Regions from separate parts of the Shewanella denitrificans OS217 genome, predicted to be linked through region 4. Evidence: predicted binding sites of a transcription regulator. Region 4 holds the regulator's gene; each other region holds the start of a gene.

Region 1 (3,026 bases), 980 kb from region 4:
CGCTATTAGATACCTTGCAGTTGGCACATTACGATTGCGTTGATGTCGCCTCTGCAGAAGAGGCCATCATGGCACTCAAGCAAACCTCATTTGATATGGTGATAAGTGATGTGCAAATGGAGGGGGTAGGCGGGATAGGCTTGCTTAAATATTTGCAGCAGTCTCACCCCAAACTACCTGTGCTATTAATGACAGCCTATGCCACCATAGATAGCGCCGTTAATGCGATGAAACTGGGTGCTGTGGATTATTTAGCCAAACCTTTTGCACCTGAAGTATTGCTTAATCAAGTCTCTCGTTATTTGCCATTAAAGCATGATAGCCAGCAGCCAGTGGTTGCCGATGAAAAAAGTCATGCCTTGTTAGCCTTGGCACAGCGGGTGGCGATATCGGATGCGTCAGTGATGATAATGGGCCCCAGTGGTTCAGGAAAAGAAGTGCTTGCCCGATACATTCACCAGCATAGTTCCCGTAGTGATGAGCCGTTTGTGGCCATAAACTGCGCAGCCATTCCAGAGAACATGTTAGAGGCAACCTTGTTTGGCTATGAGAAAGGGGCCTTTACTGGCGCTTACCAGGCTTGTCCTGGTAAGTTCGAGCAAGCCCAAGGCGGTACCTTGTTGTTGGATGAAATTTCTGAAATGGAATTAGGCCTGCAGGCTAAATTATTGCGAGTCTTGCAGGAAAAAGAAGTTGAACGTTTGGGCGGCCGTAAGACGATAAAACTCAATGTCCGAGTATTGGCAACCTCGAATCGCGATCTAAAAGCAATGGCATCATCCGGTGCATTCAGGGAGGATTTATATTACCGTATTAATGTATTCCCATTAGTTTGGCCTGCGCTTAATCAAAGGCCTGCAGACATCCTACCTTTAGCCAGACATTTGATCCAAAAGCATGCGCCCAGCACCGCAGCTGTGCCAGAGCTTGATGAAAACGCCACTAGACGCTTGTTAGCCCATAGATGGCCTGGCAATGTACGCGAATTAGATAATGTTATTCAACGGGCGATGATCCTCCATTGCGGCGATAAAATTGGCCTTGATGACATCATTCTTGATTCAGGGGATATGTGCCTGAGCAGTGATGCCAACATGGCCCTAAAAACAGTGGAAGTAGAAGGGTTAGGCGATGAGTTAAAAGCACAAGAACACGTGATCATTCTCGAGACGTTAACTCAATGTAATGGTAGCCGTAAAGATGTGGCTGAACGCTTAGGCATAAGTGCTCGCACCTTAAGGTACAAGATGGCTAAAATGAGAGACATGGGCATAGAGCTGCCAGCTTAGGGTGAATTGTCTGAGCCGTGGAGTATCTAAATAGGCTGAAGCCCCTGTCATATCAAGCCATATGGCCATAGCCAGCTTTGCTCCTTTTTGAGCAAGCTTGCTTTCTGCAAAGAAAATTCATTTCAATATCTTTAATATAAGATCAACGACTTAATCTACTCATCCCGTTAGTGAGTAGATTTTTTATGCGATTAATTCTATTTATCTTCCCGTCTTGGCATTTAATTTGCACTAACCTTGTTAACTAGGTATTGTTCGTCAACTTTCCGACGAAAGGGAGCTCAAGATGCAAATAAACGCAAACCCATTATTGCAAGAAATGCAGTCACTTCGCGGTGAAATCACCCCATCTTTAACTAATGGTATTCGTCCAAACATGCTCCAGCAAGTGAATAACACTCAAGGGGCTGATTTTGGACAACTCTTGTCTCAAGCCGTCGGCAGTGTCAATGGACTACAGCAAAACTCGGCAAGTTTAGCGACTCGATTAGATATGGGCGACACACGCGTGAGCTTATCTGATACGGTTATTGCCAGAGAGAAAGCGGGCGTTGCATTTGAGGCCACAGTACAAGTGAGAAATAAACTTGTTGAAGCCTATAAAGAAATCATGAGCATGCCTGTTTAGGCATTTTTTCACTCAATTAGTAGGTATTGAATGTGAGCACAGATATCATTGTTGGTTCAGATACTGCAGATGGCTCTGGCGTAGGCCAAGAGAACAAGTCAGGATTAATGAGCAATATTGGCGGTACTGACTTTTTGCGCCAAATAACCATGATCTTGGCCTTGGCTGTCTGTTTAGCATTAGCCGTTTTCGTGATGATGTGGGCCCAAGAGCCTGAGTATCGTCCTTTGGGTAAAATGGATACAGCTGAAATGATCCAAGTGCTCGATGTATTGGATAAAAATCAGATCAAATACGAAATTCAGCTCGATGTTATCAAGGTGCCAGAAGATCAATACCAAGATATTAAATTAATCTTAAGCCGCGCAGGTATTGAAAGTAACGTCGATACCAATGACTATTTGAGTAAAGACAGTGGCTTTGGCGTAAGCCAAAGGATGGAGCAAGCTAGGCTCAAGCACAGTCAAGAACTTAACCTCGCCCGAGTGATTGAAGAATTAAAGAGCGTGAGCCGAGCTAAAGTGATTTTGGCGCTGCCTAAAGAAAACGTCTTTGCCCGCAATCAATCTCAACCCAGTGCCACAGTCGTGGTAAATGTAAGACGCGGTTCACTGGGTCAGGAAGAAATCGACGCTATTGTGGATATCGTTGCCTCTGCCGTGCAAGGCTTAGAGCCTGAGCGAGTTACGGTCACGGACTCCAATGGACGACTTCTCAACTCAGGCAGTCAAGATGGCGCGTCGGCTCGAGCACGTCGTGAACTCGAGCTAGTGCAAAATCAAGAAGCGGAATACCGCAAGAAAATCGAATCTATTTTAATGCCTATTCTTGGTCCTGAGAACTTCACCTCAGAAGTTGATGTGACCATGGACTTTACTGCTATCGAGCAAACCGCCAAGCGTTTTGCCCCAGATTTGCCTGCACTTCGCAGTGAAATGACCATAGAAACGAACACCAATGGTGAACGGGTAGGGGGCATTCCTGGGGCCTTGAGCAATCAACCGCCCATGGAGTCAGACATTCCTGAAAATGCGGGAGAAGCCACAGAAAGTGTGGCCAGTAATGGCAATGTGCACAGAGAAGCCACCCGTAATTTTGAATTGGATACC
Region 2 (3,026 bases), 660 kb from region 4:
TCTGTCGTCATGGTTACAGCCTTACTGCTTTTAATATTTGAAGAAGGGAAGATAGCTCGAATGTTTATCTATCTGAAGTCAGATCCAAGCTCTGGCAGCTTTTATCACCATTATAGTCGGCGAACTAAACGCGATTTAGCGCTGAAGTTAAGCTTAGAACGCAACACAGTGCGATCAAACTCACATAGATAACTAATTTGGGTATATTATACTCGTATAATTATTGCTTAATCACTTATATTGGATGAAAAATGAGAGGTTGGTTCCTTTTAGCACTTATTGGTGCGGGTATTTATTACATGGTGACTGAAACCACCAAGTTAGATAAGCCTATTGCTCAAGTTCTCGGCTTTTTCGAAAAAGCCGAGAATAAGCTCGATGCTATGACGGGGACAAAAATCATAAAAGTCGATCGAAATGCCCAGAAGGCCCGTGCAACCATCGCCGAGCGTTTATCGGCTACTGAACTCAAAGCATTTGAAAAAATAGTCACATCCTCAAGCAACATCGACAACTTTAAAGCTGAGTATTGCCATCAAGATGCTGGTCACCCCGTATTTAGTAAAGACAACTTACGCTACATGTGTGACAGGCTTTAAGCTTACGAGTGCTTAGTCTGCGATGGGTAAGCTAGTTTGGATTAGCCCTATTTGGGCAGAGAGACGTTATTAATCTTGATGTACAAGACATGACTTCTTTCTGCTCCGCTTAGCACGCGGGTATAAAGTAGTTCAGAACTGCGTCACAAGATGACTAAACATCAGCAGAATTCACCAGCGCAAGAGCCGATAAACTCATCCCGAAGCAGTTAACCTTGATTAGGTAACTGCTATTCCCACCTAAAATACCGCTTTACTCTGCCCTACAGGCAAACAGTGCTCTTATCGAATCTTCCTCTCAAGTTAATCTAGTATTTAAGCTTGCATTATTATTGATAACGATTATCATTTAGATTAACTAATTAACCGAGGTTGACCTCATGATTAAAACATTCACCTTTGCGATATTGCACTTTAGTGTCGCCTTCAGCATTACCTACTTACTAACAGGTAGCATACTCATAGGTGGCACTGTCGCCTTGGTTGAACCGGCAGTGAACACTGTAGTGTTTTATTTTCATGACAAAGCGTGGAAAAGCTATGAATATAAGAAAAAAAGCCGCCGAATGGCGGCCTTTTGATGAAACTTAAATGTAAATTATCCAGCAACTTTAATTTTATCAACGACCTTGTCCACATCATCTGTGTTTTCGGCAATTTTTAATGCAAGCTGACGCTCGGCATCACTGGAAACAGTACCAATAAGAGTGACAACCCCCTCCTCCACTTCAACATTAATATCTGTACCCGATACTTCAGATGAAAACAGTAAACGTGTCTTAACCACTGTCGCCACTTTAGAGTCAGTGAGTGCTTCAACCATGTCATTGGAGCTTTCTTTTTCGCTCAGTACGGTTAATTGATTATCAACATCTTTAACCCCGTCTAGACTTTTAACCAACTCGGCTGCCAATGCTTTATCGACACCACTTTCAACCTTGCCCGTTAGCGTAACTAGGCCATTTTTCACATCAGTATTAATGTCAAAAGAGTTAAGGTTAGTATTTAACAATAATGTGGTTTCTGCCTTTCCGTCAATCCAAGCATCCTTAGTCTCACCTTGCCAACCTTCTGCAGCATTTACACTTAATGATGCAGTGGCTAGGATTAAACTTGTTAGTAAACCTGTAGTTGCAGTCTTCATAATAATATCCTTGTGTTGTGTTTCTCATATTAGGCAATGCTCAAACTATGCCAACAATATAAAGACTACAAAATCAAAGCCTTATGATGACGCATATTATTTTCAGCGCTAATTACCTATGTGGGAGGTCTGTACTTTTTACTTAGGGTCGGTAATTATTGCTAGCTGACGAAAAACAAGACAAGAGCTCCACAGGAAGCTTTTTATTGATATTGAGACTGAGCTTTTAATGCAGTTAACTGATCACATGTTATCTGCAGCCAAGCGGTACCGTCAGCTAACTGAAGAGCGACTCGCTGACTATTGGCCTGTTTAACTGCCAGCTTTAAACGCATAAGCACCAGACGTTCCATTTTTAAAATCACCATAATGGCTTGCTCAGTATGTAGATGTGTTACCGAATCATATGCTGCGACATAGGTGGGGTTAATATCATTAACGGCTCGGTCAAAAATTATAGGCACCTGTTTTTCTAAATTAAATAGAGGAATTAGATCAGCCAGCATACGTCTGCGAATAACAGCCATTCTGGAAAAAATGCGTTTAAGGTTGTAATCAGCGACACTTTCCTTAGCCTGGAAGTAAAACACTTGCCCCTCCTGACATAAATCTATGATGTCATTTAATAGCCACATATCAGAGTGATGGCAAGAATAGTCATGAAAAGGAGTATCGGTTAGCATTAATTCCTCCCATTATTTCGACGAATGATTTACTGCCCATATAAAGTGTATCGAGCGCTTGTTTAACCCGACTTGTGATTTATGGGTGGTTTATCCAAGGGGCTAAGTATCAAGCATGCATAAATCGTGCTCATTAGAAATACCACCACATGACGTATCAGCACTATTTTCATATTTATTACCACCAAGGATCGTAGACTAAACCTGTGGCCAACTAACATTGCTAAACACAATTTCATGGCTTACATTGGTCTAACAGGTACAAGGAGTTTTATCGACATGGCCCGTCCAACACTTTTTTATCACTTGCAAGACCCCAAAGCCGAACGAGCACTTATGCGATCATCTGCTGCGGCTCATTTTGATAAGATAGCCAGCATCCCCACTGAATCTTGGTTAAGCCAACTCGAAAACATACAGGTGGATGTTGCACTGATTTCGAACCCTCAATTGAGTCATGAGGACTATTTAAATTTAGTCAATAGCGCCATGATGTCAGACAGAGAGTTTATTTTTTTCACCGATGGTCAACCTAATCCCTATCTAGACAAGCTAATGTCAAAAGGGGCGGGATATCATTTTCGCCAACCCCACGATATG
Region 3 (3,026 bases), 970 kb from region 4:
CCCCTACAAATTCTGATTAATATATGCAAGCATCTGATCAACGGCCGAAATAACTTTTGAATTCATTTCATAAATTCGCTGACTTTGGATCAAATTAACTAACTCTTCAGTGACATTCACATTGGAAGTCTCAAGAGCGCCTTGCCTAATAGCACCTAAGCCATCTAGAGAAGCGGTACCTTGAATGGGCGTACCACTGGCCCCGGTTTCCGTGTATAGATTCTGCCCAAGAGGATCAAGGCCCGATGGATTAATAAAGTCCGTCATTGTTATCTGGCCGATAACTTGGCTCTCTGCAGTTCCTGGGATTTTAACTGAGACTTCACCACCAGCAGATACCGTAATACCTGTGGCATTTTCCGGGATGGTAATCGCAGGTTGCAGCACGTAGCCAGAACCTGGCGTCACTATTTGCCCGGTATCATCCAAACTAAACTGACCATTTCGAGTGTACGCGGGTGTACCATCGGGTAACTGAACTTCAAAAAATCCTGGACCTTCAATCATTAAATCTAATGAGTTGTCCGTGGTCAGCATATTGCCTTGGCTAAACATTTTCTGTGTTGCCACGACTTTGGTACCCGCACCTATATTTAAACCATTAGGCAATTTGGTATTGTCGGCGCTGATCCCACCGGCTTGATTTACCGTTTGATAAAGTAAATCCTCAAACACAGCGCGGCTTTTCTTGTAACCAATGGTACTGGCATTCGCCACGTTGTTAGAAATAACTGAAATATCAGTTTGCTGGGCATCAAGGCCGGTTTTACTAATCCAGAGTGCGGGATGCATAATCTATACTCCTAACCAATTCGCATTAATGATGAAGACGCTTGATCGGTTTCTTCAGCCGTTTTCATCATCTTCACTTGCATTTCGTACTGACGTTGGATACTGATTAACGCCACCATTTCTTCAACTGGGTTGACATTGCTTGCTTCAATGGCACCACTTTCAACTTGCACGCTGGGATCTTTTGCCGCCACGTCCCCTGAGGTCAGGCGAAAAAGTCCATCTTCACCACGCATCATTTGTGAGTTATCAGGATTAACTAGCTTGATGCGAGCCACCTCTTCGATAACCTCCGCAGTGGCGCCTTGTGGTCGGATTGAAATGATCCCATCCGGTGATATTTGTAATTTATCAATGGGCAAAGGCAAGACGATAGGACCTGAATTGCCCATGACAGGGTTATTGCGGCTATTAAGTAGCAAACCCGTATTGTCAAATTTAAGTCCACCAGAGCGAGTGTAAGCTTCTGAACCATCGGGAGCCTGTACGGCTATCCAGCCATCACCTTTGACCGCGATATCAAGATCACGGCCGGTGGTTTTCAGGGCGCCAGCTTTAAAATCTGAGGTGGCTATTTCTGTCATCGCAAAGACACGAGAGGGCAAACCTTCACCAAAGGCCTGCATAGAGCGGGCCTGAGTTAAATCAGACTTAAAACCATCGGTGTTGGCGTTGGCCAAGTTATTGGCTCGTACCGCAAGTGCGCTCATGTTTTGTTTAGCGCCGCTCATGGCAACATAAAGAAATTTGTCCATCTGTTGCTCCGTCAAGTTTTTGCAGTGAAAGGGTGATAACAAGATAAAAGCAAACATTGTGCCAAGTTTAGGTTTTATTAAGAAAGCAGAGAAATAACAACTGAGGTTGGCTACAGAGAGCAGATGAGAAGACAATTAGAAAAAAAGAGCGACTCAGTGTCCTGAGCCGCTCCTAAAGTTAACCTCTGAATAAGGTTAGCGGATCTGCAGTATGGTTTGCTGCAAGGTATTATTCACTTCTAAGGTTCTCGAGTTCGCCTGAAAGTTACGCTGAGCAGAGATTAAATCTACAAGCTCTGTGGTCAAATCAACATTCGACTGCTCTAAAGCTGATGAACGAATGCTACCAAATGTGCCGCTATTAGCTTCACCCGCAAGCGCCGGGCCTGAATCTAAGCTGGCTTTCCAAGAGGTATTTCCCACCTGAGTCAACCCTTGCTCGTTGGCAAAACGCACTAAGGCTACTCGAGCTAGTGGCACTGTAGAGCCGTTACTGTACTTAGCGATCACCAGTCCATCGGAGCCAATGGAGACGTTAGTTAAGCGGCCAACTGTAGTGCCGTTTTGGGTAAGCTCTGTCACTTCAAAGTTTGATGAGTATTGAGTGGGGTTATTAAACGCGATACTCAGTGTTTGGGTACCATCGGCGCCTGGGCCTAAAATACCTGCGCCAGGTAACCCTAAGGCCTCAGTGGTTAGTACTGCTGGATCGCTGCCAGTATAGGCGCCTACATCATTAAACTTAAGCACAGATCCACGCCAGCCACCAGCCGTTTGAGCGAGCTGTGGCGTATCAGCGATACGATCGCCATCGGTATCTGTCTGATAGGTACCAACATCAGTCCCAGCAAGGTCAACCTGTTTACCATCTACAGCATAGAAGACAACCCAGTTACTTTCACCTGTATATGAGCCATTGGTGGGTTTCACAAAGTAGCTGGTCATAACATGAGATTCACCTAATGAATCAAACATAGTTACAGACGTTAACTTATTGAATGTTTTAGAATCTGTTGGATCGAATGCTGCTGGATCTAACACCTTGTCACCTGAGTTTAAATTCATCTGCATGCCAATAGAGCTTGTTTTTACCGGACTACCTGCAGTATCAGGTATTTTCACAGGTTTGGTGGTTGTTAAGCTCACTGAGGTTGAGCTACCAGTTTCATCCACTGGGAATGCTTGCAAAAAATTACCTGCCGAGTCCACCATGTAATTATTTGAATCAACTTTAAATGCACCAGCTCGTGAAAAAGATTGATCTTGAGAGGTATCGATATTGGCAGAAGTGACAAAAAAGCCACCACCACTAATCGCCAAATCTAATGCATTACTGGTAAATTGCAGGCTGCCTTGAGAGAATTGCTGCGCCACTTGGGTCGTGGTTACCCCGCCACCCACTGCTGTCTTACCATTAGAGAAAATAGAATTAGCATAAACGTCAGCAAATTCTGCTCGCGACTCTTTAAAACCGATAGT
Region 4 (3,026 bases):
TTGCAGACCCGTAAGTCGTTATCAAACGACGAGCGTGAGGAGCAACTCGAGCATTTGTTAGAAGAATTTCACATTACCCATATTCGTGACAGCCAAGGCATGTCATTATCTGGTGGTGAACGTCGCCGGGTTGAGATAGCCCGCGCACTAGCCGCCGATCCCCAGTTTATTCTTCTGGATGAGCCTTTCGCTGGTGTTGACCCTATCTCAGTTATAGATATAAAAAAAATAATCCAACAGCTCAAGAGTCGCGGCCTTGGCGTATTGATTACCGATCATAATGTCAGGGAAACCTTGGATGTTTGCGAACGCGCTTATATCGTCAGCCACGGCAATTTGATTGCCGAAGGCACACCTGCTGAAATCTTAGATAATCAGCAGGTTCGGGCAGTGTACTTAGGCGAACAATTCAAGCTATAGTTAATTAAAATGACGTTCAGGGGCACAGATAATGCTCCACCAAGATCTGTCGCACTCATGGAATAGACACTAGGGATATGCGGTAAATGAAAGCGTCACTCCAACTTAAAATGGGTCAACATCTGACTATGACCCCTCAGCTGCAACAGGCGATTCGCCTGCTGCAACTTTCTTCATTGGAGCTACAGCAAGAAATTCAACAAGCCCTTGAGTCCAATCCCTTATTGGAACTAGAAGACGAGTTCTCACAAGAAAAACCCCCTAAAAAAGATGACATCCAAGGTGATACCGATTTCAGCGACAATAGCCAAGTCAGCGTCGAGAAAGACACCTCCTCTGTGGACACAGCAGAATCCTTAACCAAGGAATCCATGCCCGATGAGTTACCCATGGATACCACCTGGGATGAAGTCTTCACCGCAGCGCCCAATTCAGGTTCAGCCAGTGGTGGCAGTTTCGATGATATGCCCTTTCAAGGGGAAACCACCGAAGGCTTATACGAGCATCTAGAGTGGCAAAAAAATCTCACCCCCTTCTCTGAAACCGATCGGGCCATCGCCACCGCCATCATAGATGCCATCGATGAGCGCGGTTATCTCACTCAGTCCACCCAAGATATTCTCGAAGCCATGGGCAACAGCGATGTTGAACTGGATGAAGTCGAAGCCGTATTAAAACGAGTACAGCATTTCGACCCTGTGGGCATAGCCGCGAGAGACCTGCGGGAGTGTTTGTTGATCCAGTTGGCCCAATATGCCGCCGACGTGCCTCATTTAAACAATGCACGTATGCTCATCGATGAGTATTTAGACTTGATCGCAGGCCGCGATTTTAGATTGTTAATGCGTAAAACTCGCCTTAAAGAAGACGAACTCAGGGACGCCATCGCCTTAATCCAATCCTTAAATCCAAGGCCTGGGCTTATTGTGGCCCATAATGAAGATGAATACGTGATCCCTGATGTGACTGTACTCAAGAAGAATGGCCGCTGGATGGTTGAGCTCAATCCCGATTGTATGCCAAAAATCAGCGTGAATCAGCAGTATGCCGCTATGGCTCGCAGCAGCAAGAGCCAAGTCGATAGCCAATTTATTCGTGGTAATTTGCAAGAGGCCAAATGGTTTATTAAAAGCTTAGAGAGCCGTAACGATACCTTGCTCAAAGTGGCTAATTGCATAGTTCAATATCAACAAGGGTTCTTCGAGTTTGGTGAAGAAGCAATGAAACCTATGGTTCTCAATGACATAGCAGAAGCCGTTGAGATGCATGAGTCGACCATTTCTCGTGTTACCACCCAAAAATACATGCACACCCCCAAAGGCTTGTTTGAACTCAAGTACTTCTTTTCAAGCCATGTGAGTACCGATGATGGGGGTGAATGCTCATCTACCGCAATCCGCGCTTTCATTAAAAAGCTGGTTGCCGCAGAAAACCAGAAAAAGCCATTAAGCGATAGCAAAATGGCTCAACTTCTGGCGGAACAGGGGATTAATGTTGCCCGTCGTACGATAGCAAAATATCGTGAAGCAATGCTCATCCCCCCCTCAAACCAACGTAAGAGTTTATAACCTACTAGGCTATTGGAGGATGTGTAATGCAGATCAATGTAACTGGGCACCATATAGAGATAACCGAATCACTGCGCGAATACATTAGCGGCAAATTTTCTAAACTTGAACGCCACTACGATCAGATCAATAATGTCCATGTGGTGCTAAATGTTGAGAAATTACAGCAAATTGCTGAAGCAAGAATTAGCTTAAGTGGTACAGAAGTGTTCGCAACATCAGAGCATGCCGACATGTACGCTGCCATAGACATCCTGATCGATAAACTCGATCGCCAGGTCATTAAACACAAAGAGAAGTTAACAAAACACTAACAATGGAACTTTGTAGCATACTGCAGCCGGAATGCACCACCTGTGCCACACCGGGCAGTAAGAAAAAGGTACTGGAACTCATCAGCGAACTTGTCGCTGCCCAGTACCCACCCCTCTCTGCGCAAGCAGTTTTCGAAAGCCTAGTGGCCAGAGAAAAAATGGGCAGCACAGGAATTGGGAATGGCATTGCGATACCACATGGCCGTTTAGACAATATCACTCAACCAATAGGCGTATTTATCAAATGCGATGAAGCCATAGCATTCGATGCTATCGATAAGCAACCTGTTGATCTACTATTTGCCTTATTGGTACCCGAGGATCAATGTAAGCAGCATTTAAGCACCTTAGCGGCCATGGCTGAAAAACTATCGGACAAACACATTTTAAAACAGCTGCGTAAAACCCAAGATGCAGCCGAACTTTACCAGGTAATAACTCAATGAAACTTGTGATCGTATCGGGGCGTTCTGGCTCAGGAAAATCCGTCGCCCTTAGGGTATTGGAAGACCTAGGTTATTACTGCGTCGATAACCTACCACTGCCTTTAATTGGTAGCCTGCTGGCACAACTCAAGAGCAGTAATGACTTAGTGGCCATCAGTGTCGATGTGCGTAATATTGCCGAGCAGGGCAAAGTACTCGAGCAGCAACTGGCCCTACTGCCTCCTGAAACAGAAATCAGCAGTTTCTTCTTAAATTCAAGTGACAAAGTATTACTTAAA

The links. Region 4 encodes sigma-54, which starts transcription at its own class of promoters, with help from an activator protein. Its sites were predicted from a motif close to GTTGGCACGNNNNTNGNNT; they were not measured.
Region 1: a site for sigma-54 is predicted at 1,503-1,521, ahead of fliE (flagellar hook-basal body complex protein FliE). Genes of this name have one in related genera too.
Region 2: a site for sigma-54 is predicted at 1,780-1,798, ahead of SDEN_RS19290 (BON domain-containing protein). Genes of this name have one in related genera too.
Region 3: a site for sigma-54 is predicted at 1,595-1,613, ahead of flgF (flagellar basal-body rod protein FlgF). Genes of this name have one in related genera too.

The regions. Positions count from the first base shown of each region.
Region 1 is NC_007954.1:1,542,914-1,545,939, forward strand. Features, by position in the region: gene SDEN_RS06885 (sigma-54-dependent transcriptional regulator) at 1-1,289, shown strand, start outside; gene fliE (flagellar hook-basal body complex protein FliE) at 1,576-1,917, shown strand; gene fliF (flagellar basal-body MS-ring/collar protein FliF) at 1,962-3,026, shown strand, end outside.
Region 2 is NC_007954.1:4,446,799-4,449,824, forward strand. Features, by position in the region: gene ccoG (cytochrome c oxidase accessory protein CcoG) at 1-11, opposite strand, end outside; gene SDEN_RS19280 (hypothetical protein) at 252-599, shown strand; gene SDEN_RS19285 (DUF2061 domain-containing protein) at 980-1,180, shown strand; gene SDEN_RS19290 (BON domain-containing protein) at 1,198-1,743, opposite strand; gene SDEN_RS19295 (hypothetical protein) at 1,947-2,426, opposite strand; gene SDEN_RS19300 (sigma-54 interaction domain-containing protein) at 2,706-3,026, shown strand, end outside.
Region 3 is NC_007954.1:1,525,472-1,528,497, reverse strand. Features, by position in the region: gene flgG (flagellar basal-body rod protein FlgG) at 4-792, opposite strand; gene flgF (flagellar basal-body rod protein FlgF) at 804-1,547, opposite strand; gene flgE (flagellar hook protein FlgE) at 1,743-3,026, opposite strand, start outside.
Region 4 is NC_007954.1:559,649-562,674, reverse strand. Features, by position in the region: gene lptB (LPS export ABC transporter ATP-binding protein) at 1-420, shown strand, start outside; gene SDEN_RS02575 (RNA polymerase factor sigma-54) at 507-1,988, shown strand; gene hpf (ribosome hibernation promoting factor) at 2,015-2,302, shown strand; gene ptsN (PTS IIA-like nitrogen regulatory protein PtsN) at 2,305-2,748, shown strand; gene rapZ (RNase adapter RapZ) at 2,745-3,026, shown strand, end outside.